Regions from separate parts of the Kocuria salsicia genome, predicted to be linked through region 2. Evidence: riboswitches for the same ligand, from Rfam matches in the RefSeq annotation. Region 2 holds a riboswitch; each other region holds the start of a gene.

Region 1 (2,252 bases), on a different contig from region 2:
CCGCCCGAGATGTGGTCCAGGGATGCGAGCATCCGGGCCGCGTGGAACGGGGCGAAGAACGTGGAAGAGACCGTGCACACCAGGCCGATGCGCTCGGTGGCGCGCGCCATCGCGGACAGCGCGGACAGCGCGGTCAGCGGTTCGAGCGACCAGTGGGGTCCGCCGGACACGTCGCCCACGCTGTGGCCGTCCGCGAAGAACACGGCGTCGAACAGGCCGCGCTCGGCGGTCTGCGCGAGCTCCTCGTAGTAGGTGATGTCCGTGAGGCGGTGCACCGAGGAGTTCGGGGCGCGCCACGCGGCCTGGTGGTGGCCGGCGCCGTCGAGGAACGCGTTGAGGTGGAGGCGGCGGGCCGGTGCGGTCGTGGGCGACGACGCCGCAGCGGCCGTCCCGAGCGTCGGCCCGGCTTCGGGGGTGGTTGCCGACGCCGCGCCCCCGGCAGGTGCCGTGTGCGCGGGACCGGGCTGGGCGGCGTCGTCGTGCGGAGAGGGGGCGGCCATGTCAGTCCATCACCAGCCCGCCGTCGACCACCAGGTTCTGGCCGGTGACCCCGCGGGACCAGTCCGAGGCGAAGAACAGGGCAGTGTCCGCGAACTCCTCGGGGGTGGTCACGCGGCCCAGGGGAGTGCCGGCGGCAATGAAGTCGAAGACCTCGTCCGGGGTGGCGGCGCTCGCGTCCGTGATGCGCAGCAGGCCGCCGGAAATCATGTTCACCGTGATGCCCTGCGGGCCCAGATCCTTGGCGGCGGTGCGGGTGAGGGAGAGCAGGGCGGCCTTCGCGGCGGTGTAGTCGTGGTAGGGGACCACCGGGTTCTGGAAGAGGTTGGTGCCGATGTTGATAATGCGCCCCTCACCGGCCTCCGCCATGCCCGGGGTGACCGCCTGCATCACGTTGAGGGCACCCACCACGGCGCCCTCGAACTGCTGGGTCAGGTTCTCCGCAGTGAGGGTGTCCAGGGTGGGGCGGGCATCGCCGTTGAAGCTGAAGTCCACCAGGGCGTTGTTCACGGCCACCGTGATCGGTGCGCCGAAGTGCTCCCGGGCGCGGGCGACCATGTCCCGCACCTGCTGGGCGTCGGTCACATCCGCCTGGACCGCGAGTGCCCTGCCCTCGCCCAATTCACTGACCAGTGCCCGGGCGCGGTCCTCGCTCGAGTGGTAGTTCACGACGACGCGCGCACCCTCCCGCGCGTACGCCCGGCTGAGGTGCTCCCCGAGCCCGCGGGCTCCCCCGGTGACCAGGACAATGGTGTTCTCGATCCGCATGCTCACTCCTGTGGCTCACGGCGAAGAAAGCGGTGCGCCACCTGCGCGGTGCCACCGTGACATCCCTTCGCCAGTACTAACTGGACAGGTTCGACGGGTGTCATCTCAGCCGCTGCGGTCCTCTGTCTGCCCGCCCGGTGGGCGGGGAGGGTGGCGGCACCCCGTGTCACTGGTGGCCAGTGTAGACGGAGCCGCTCAGCCTCATGGCAGCCGCCCCGCGTGCGCCGCCCAAAAGCGCACTGCTACCCTTGCTGGCTGGTGTGCCGGGAAGTCTGGTCGGCGGTAATGAGCGTGATGCCCGTCGACACTGGAGTGATCCATGCCCCCGCACCACCGCACCACCCCTGCCCACGTTGAGCCCGGAACCCCGGGAACCGTGGTGCAGGCAGAACCCTCCGGCTTCGTCTCGGAGCCCGGTTTCTTCAACCATCCTGAGCCCCCGTGCGAGCCCGACCACCCCTCGGGCGGCCTCTTCTCCCGCCTCCAGGACGTCCTGCGCCGCGAGACCGTGGCCGGCATCCTCCTGGTGGTCGCCGCCGTCCTCGCCATCGTCTGGGCCAACTCGCCCTTCGTGGAGAGCTACTTCGCCCTCCGGGACCTGAAGGTCGGCTACGAGCCGTGGCACCTGGACCTCAGCCTGGGGACGTGGGCCGCGGACGGGCTGCTCGCCGTGTTCTTCTTCCTCGTGGGCCTGGAGCTCAAGCGCGAGTTCGTCGCGGGTGATCTGCGGGACCTCGGGAAGGCGGCGGTGCCGATCGCGGCGGCCGTGGGCGGCGTCGTCGTCCCGGCTCTGATCTACGCGGGCGTTAACCTCGGCAGCCCCGAGACCCTGGGCGGCTGGGCGATCCCCACCGCCACGGACATCGCGTTCGCGGTGGCCGTCCTCGCGATCGTGGGCTCGCACCTGCCCAGCGCGCTCCGCCTGTTCCTGCTGACGCTCGCGGTGGTGGACGACCTGCTCGCCATCACCATCATCGCGGTCTTCT
Region 2 (2,252 bases):
CGGCGGATGGCTCCCTTGGCGAGACGTCCGAGGCCGCCGGGGCTCCCTGCGTGGCTGCGCCCGCGGGGGCGGCGCCGTCCGGGTCCGCTGCCTCGGTGGCGTCGGCGGCGCAGGCCTCGGCCAGGAACTGCGGGTCCGTGACCAGGGCCTGTACGTGGTGCATGTGGTGCACCGGGCCGTTGCCGTGGCCCACGTGCAGGGTGTCCGCGGTGCGCAGTGCGGCCCGCAGCCACTCGCGGGCCGTACCGATGCCCCCGGCCCAGTCCCCCGTGCGAGCCACCACGGTGGCCACGGCGGAGGACAGTGAGCAGCCCGTGCCGTGGGTGTTGCGTGTGACCACGCGCGGTCCGGTGAACTCGGCCACCGGCTCGTGGACGCCCGGGACCACGAGGGCGTCCGGCGTGAGCTCGCCGCCCAGGTGCCCGCCCTTGACGAGCACGCGCGTGCCGAAGGCGTCGGAGACGGCGCGGCCCTGCGCGAGCGCCTCGTCCCACGTGGTGGCCACGGGGCGCTCCGCGAGCACCGCCAACTCGGGAAGGTTCGGGGTGATGAGGTCCGCCGCGGGCAGCAGTCCGCGCAGAGCCTCCTCCGCCTCGCGCTCCAGCAGCCGCCCGCCGGCGGTGGCGACCATCACGGGGTCGACAACGACCACGGGCGCGCGACCGGCCGCGAGCCACTCCCGGACCGTCTCGATGACGTCCACGGAACCGAGCATCCCCACCTTCACGGCGTCGAGCTCGACATCGTCCGAGACCGCGTCCAGCTGCGCGCGCAGAATGTCGACGGGAGGGGTGTGCACGCTGCGCACGCCCTGCGTGTTCTGGGCGACCACCGCGGTGACAACGCTGAGGCCGTAGCCGCCCATCGCGGCGATCGACTTCAGGTCCGCGGCGTGGCCAGCGCCGCCGGTGGGGTCCGTCCCGGCGATCGACAGGACGCGGGGCACGGTGAGGACGGGTGCGGTGTTCACGACATCCCTTCGCTAGTGCGAGCTAGATCAGGTTCGACGGGTGTGTTCTCAGCCGCGTGGCGCGGCACCCCGTGTGTGCTCCACCGATCATGCCACAGGGGCGCCCGGATCCCTCCGGACGCCCCTGCGGCATCGGTTCACCTCTCGCACCAGTGGGGTGCGGCGGCGTTCACTCTCCCTTGCGGGTCATCGTGATGTCCTGGGCCTTCACACCCACGCCCACCACGGTGGGCTGCCCGTCCATGGTCGCGGCCTTCTTCGGGCCGGTGGCCGCCGCGGTGAAGCGGCTGACGGTGGACTTCTGCGCCTCGTACTCCTGGGTGGTCACGCTCGCTGTGCCGGGGGCGGCAGCCGGCGCCACCGCACGGCGCGAGCCTCGACGACGCCGCGCCGGTGCCGGCGTCTCGGCCGCTGGCTGGGCAGTGGTGGCGGGAACGCCGGAACGGCTGCCCGCGCCCCCGTTCTGCGCGGGCGCTGTGGTCTTTCCGGTGGATGTCGGGGCGTTCGACTCCGCGTCCTGACGGCCGCCCTGCTCGGCACCACCGTCGCGTCCTGCGCGGCGGCTGCCCTGGCGGGACCCGCCACGGCCGTTGGACGAACGGTTGCGGGAGCTGCCCCCGCGCGAGCCGGAATCAGCGGTCTCGGGGCCCTTGCCCTCGGAGCCGTCGAAGCTCTCGGACTCCGGCGCACCGGATCCGCCACGGTTCTTCCCCGACTGCGCGGAGTCACCGGAGGTCTCCTCTGTGAACGCCGCCGTCAGCGAGTCCAGCGAGAGCGACTCCCCGGGCCCTGCGACGTCACGCGCGCCGGAGCGGTCCTGGCCGGACTGTCCCTGCGGGAGTTCGATGACCTCGCCGTGGATCGTGACGCTGGAGGAGCTGTCCGCACCCTCGGAGGAGTCTCCCGCGTCCGCCGAGCCCTCCTGCTGGGTGCCATTCTCCTCGCCCTGCGGCCCACGGCCCCGGCTGCGCTTGCCGCGGCGCTTCTTGCGGCGGCGGCCGCCGTCGGACTCGCCGTCCGAGGTGCTGCGGTTGTCCAAGTCCCCGTGGGTGCCCGCGGAGCCGTGAGTCTCGGGAGTACCGTTCGTGTCCGAGCCCTGCCGGTTCTGGCCGCCACCCTGCGGGGTGGCCTCGGCACCGGAACCGTGCTGCGCGGCGTCGTCGTCCTCGTGCGTGGAGGCTGAGGCGATGTTCGCGAGCGCAGCGCGGGTGGCCTCGGCGCGGGCCTGGTTCTCCTGCTCCTCCGAGCCCGCGCCCCGGTTCTGGGACTTGGAGTGCCCCTG
Region 3 (2,252 bases), on a different contig from region 2:
ATGCTCGACGTCGCCGTGTGGCTGTGCGGGGCGATCCTCGCCCTGGCCGCCGCCGGGACCATCTACCGACTGGCGAAGGGGCCCTCCCTGCTGGACCGCGTGATCGCCTCGGACGTGCTGCTTGCCATCGTGGGGGCGTGCCTGGCCGTGGACATGGTCTACAACCACCACACCAACAACATCATCCTGCTCGTGATCGTCTCCCTGGTGGGCTTCCTGGGCTCCGTCACGGTGGCGCGCAACGTGGGGCTGGAGCGTTCATGAGCTGGCACACCGTCCTGGACGTGATCGCCCTGCTGTGCCTGGTGCTGGGTGCCCTGATGTCCTTGTCCGCCGCGATCGGCCTGGTGCGCTTCCCGGACCTGCTCTCGCGCATGCACGCGGGCACCAAGCCGCAGGTCTTCGGCCTGTTCCTCATGCTCACGGCCGTGGCCATCGAGAGCGGGGAGCCGCGCATGATCCCGCTGCTGATCCTCGCGTGGGTCTTCCAGCTGCTCACCGCACCGGTCTCCGCGCACATGGTGGGCCGGGCCGCATACCGCTCCAAGCACCTGCACGAGGAGAACCTCATGCAGGACGAGCTGCGGGACGTTGTAGCCCGCGCCGGGCACGAGGAATCACGCTGAGGACATAATTTCCGGGTGAACCGCGCCCCGCACCGCCCAGCCACGCGCCGAGTTTCGTATGCTGAGGGAGGAAGCAGCACGCCGTCGGCCCCCGAGCGCCGGCGGCACTCGCGACGAGAAGGAGCACCTCATGAACAAGGCGATGGACATCCTCGGCACCGTGGCGTCCCTGGGCGGCGTGGCACTCGCGAACAAGGGCCTGTCCGCGGTGTGGAAGCAGGTCACCGGCAACGAACCCCCCGCCAAGAACCCGGATGAGGACGAGGCCTGGCGGGACATCATCCTGTGGGCCATGATCACCGGCGTGGTGGGCACCGTCATTAAGGTGGGAATCGCCCGCCAGATGTCCAAGATGGAGTCCGAGAAGAAGGACTCTGGCAAGACCTCGCAGTCCGAGATCTGAGGTACCCCACCGGGCCGAGCGCCCGGGAGGTCCTGCACACGAGGGCCGGGTGCGCGACGCACCCGGCCCTCGTGCGTGCCGTGGTCTAGACTGGCGACTCAACGACAGGGGAGCGCCACCGCGGCGCTGAGAGTGCGTGTGAGCGCAGACCCTCGAACCTGATCCGGTTCATACCGGCGCTAGGGAGTCGAGCATCTCAGGGACCCGTCCGCACCCGTGGACGCGAGCCTTCCCCTCCTGGAATCTTCAGGAGGATTCACATGACACAGGTCGGCACCAGATCCACGCGAACGCCCCAGGGACGCAATTCCCGGCGGCACTCGTGGCGGGTGGTGGACATCGTGGTCGCCTCCGTTCTCGCGGCGGTGTGCGCCGTGGTCTTCTGGCTGTGGTCCAACCTGCTCGCCCCGGCCGTCTCTGCGGGGTCCGTGGCGTATCCGCCCGCGGGCGGGCTCATCGTGGGCGGCTGGCTCGTGGCCGGCACGCTCGGTGCACTGATCATCCGCAAGCCGGGTGCCGCGATCTTCTGTGAGCTGCTCGCGGCCGTGCTGGAGATGTTCCTGGGCACCCACGCGGGATGGCTCGTGGTCCTCTCCGGGGTGATCCAGGGCCTGGGGGTGGAGATCGTCTTCCTGCTGACCCGCTACCGCAGCTTCGGGCTCCTCACGGCCACAGCGGGCGGCGCGGTCTCCGGGCTCTTCCTCGCCGTGAGCGAGAACATCTTGTACAACTACGAGTGGGCCACGGACCAGAAACTTGTCTACGCCGTGTTCACCACGCTCTCCGGCGCCGTGATCGCCGGCGCCCTGATGTGGCTCGTGGTGCGTGCGCTGCAGGCCACGGGCGTCCTCAGCGCCCTCGCATCCGGCGCCGCGCGCCGGCGATGACAGCCGCGTCGGCCACCATCCCGGTGGGCGCGTCGGTCTGTCTCGAGAACTTCGGCTGGCACTACCCCGGGCGCCAGAACCCGAGCCTCGCGGGGGTGGATGCGCAGATCGGTGCAGGGGAGCGCGTTCTGCTCCTGGGTCCTTCCGGTGCCGGCAAGTCCACCCTGCTGCAGGCCCTGGCGGGTGTGGAGCAGGATCCGGACGGGCAGTCCCGATCGGGTGAACTGACGGTCGACGGCGCCGACCCGCGCGACGCGCGGGGGGCCGTGGGCTTCATGCACCAGGATCCGGAGACGCAGGTGGTTCTCTCGCGGATCGGGGACGACGTCGCGTTCG

Evidence for each region. A riboswitch is a leader RNA that binds a small molecule or an ion and turns the genes downstream of it on or off. The one in region 2 is predicted to bind thiamine pyrophosphate.
Region 1: linked by a shared signal. The riboswitch ahead of ABD264_RS08215 (3-oxoacyl-ACP reductase) and the one ahead of ABD264_RS02270 (bifunctional hydroxymethylpyrimidine kinase/phosphomethylpyrimidine kinase) in region 2 are both predicted to bind thiamine pyrophosphate.
Region 3: linked by a shared signal. The riboswitch ahead of ABD264_RS06520 (ECF transporter S component) and the one ahead of ABD264_RS02270 (bifunctional hydroxymethylpyrimidine kinase/phosphomethylpyrimidine kinase) in region 2 are both predicted to bind thiamine pyrophosphate.

Annotation. Positions count from the first base shown of each region.
Region 1 is NZ_BAAARF010000008.1:238,348-240,599, forward strand. Features, by position in the region: gene ABD264_RS08210 (LLM class flavin-dependent oxidoreductase) at 1-500, opposite strand, end outside; gene ABD264_RS08215 (3-oxoacyl-ACP reductase) at 502-1,266, opposite strand; TPP riboswitch at 1,312-1,440, opposite strand; gene nhaA (Na+/H+ antiporter NhaA) at 1,586-2,252, shown strand, end outside.
Region 2 is NZ_BAAARF010000003.1:502,526-504,777, forward strand. Features, by position in the region: gene ABD264_RS02270 (bifunctional hydroxymethylpyrimidine kinase/phosphomethylpyrimidine kinase) at 1-970, opposite strand, end outside; TPP riboswitch at 958-1,052, opposite strand; gene ABD264_RS02275 (Rne/Rng family ribonuclease) at 1,140-2,252, opposite strand, start outside.
Region 3 is NZ_BAAARF010000007.1:59,766-62,017, forward strand. Features, by position in the region: gene ABD264_RS06505 (MrpF/PhaF family protein) at 1-264, shown strand, start outside; gene mnhG (monovalent cation/H(+) antiporter subunit G) at 261-626, shown strand; gene ABD264_RS06515 (DUF4235 domain-containing protein) at 757-1,029, shown strand; TPP riboswitch at 1,126-1,232, shown strand; gene ABD264_RS06520 (ECF transporter S component) at 1,290-1,916, shown strand; gene ABD264_RS06525 (ABC transporter ATP-binding protein) at 1,913-2,252, shown strand, end outside.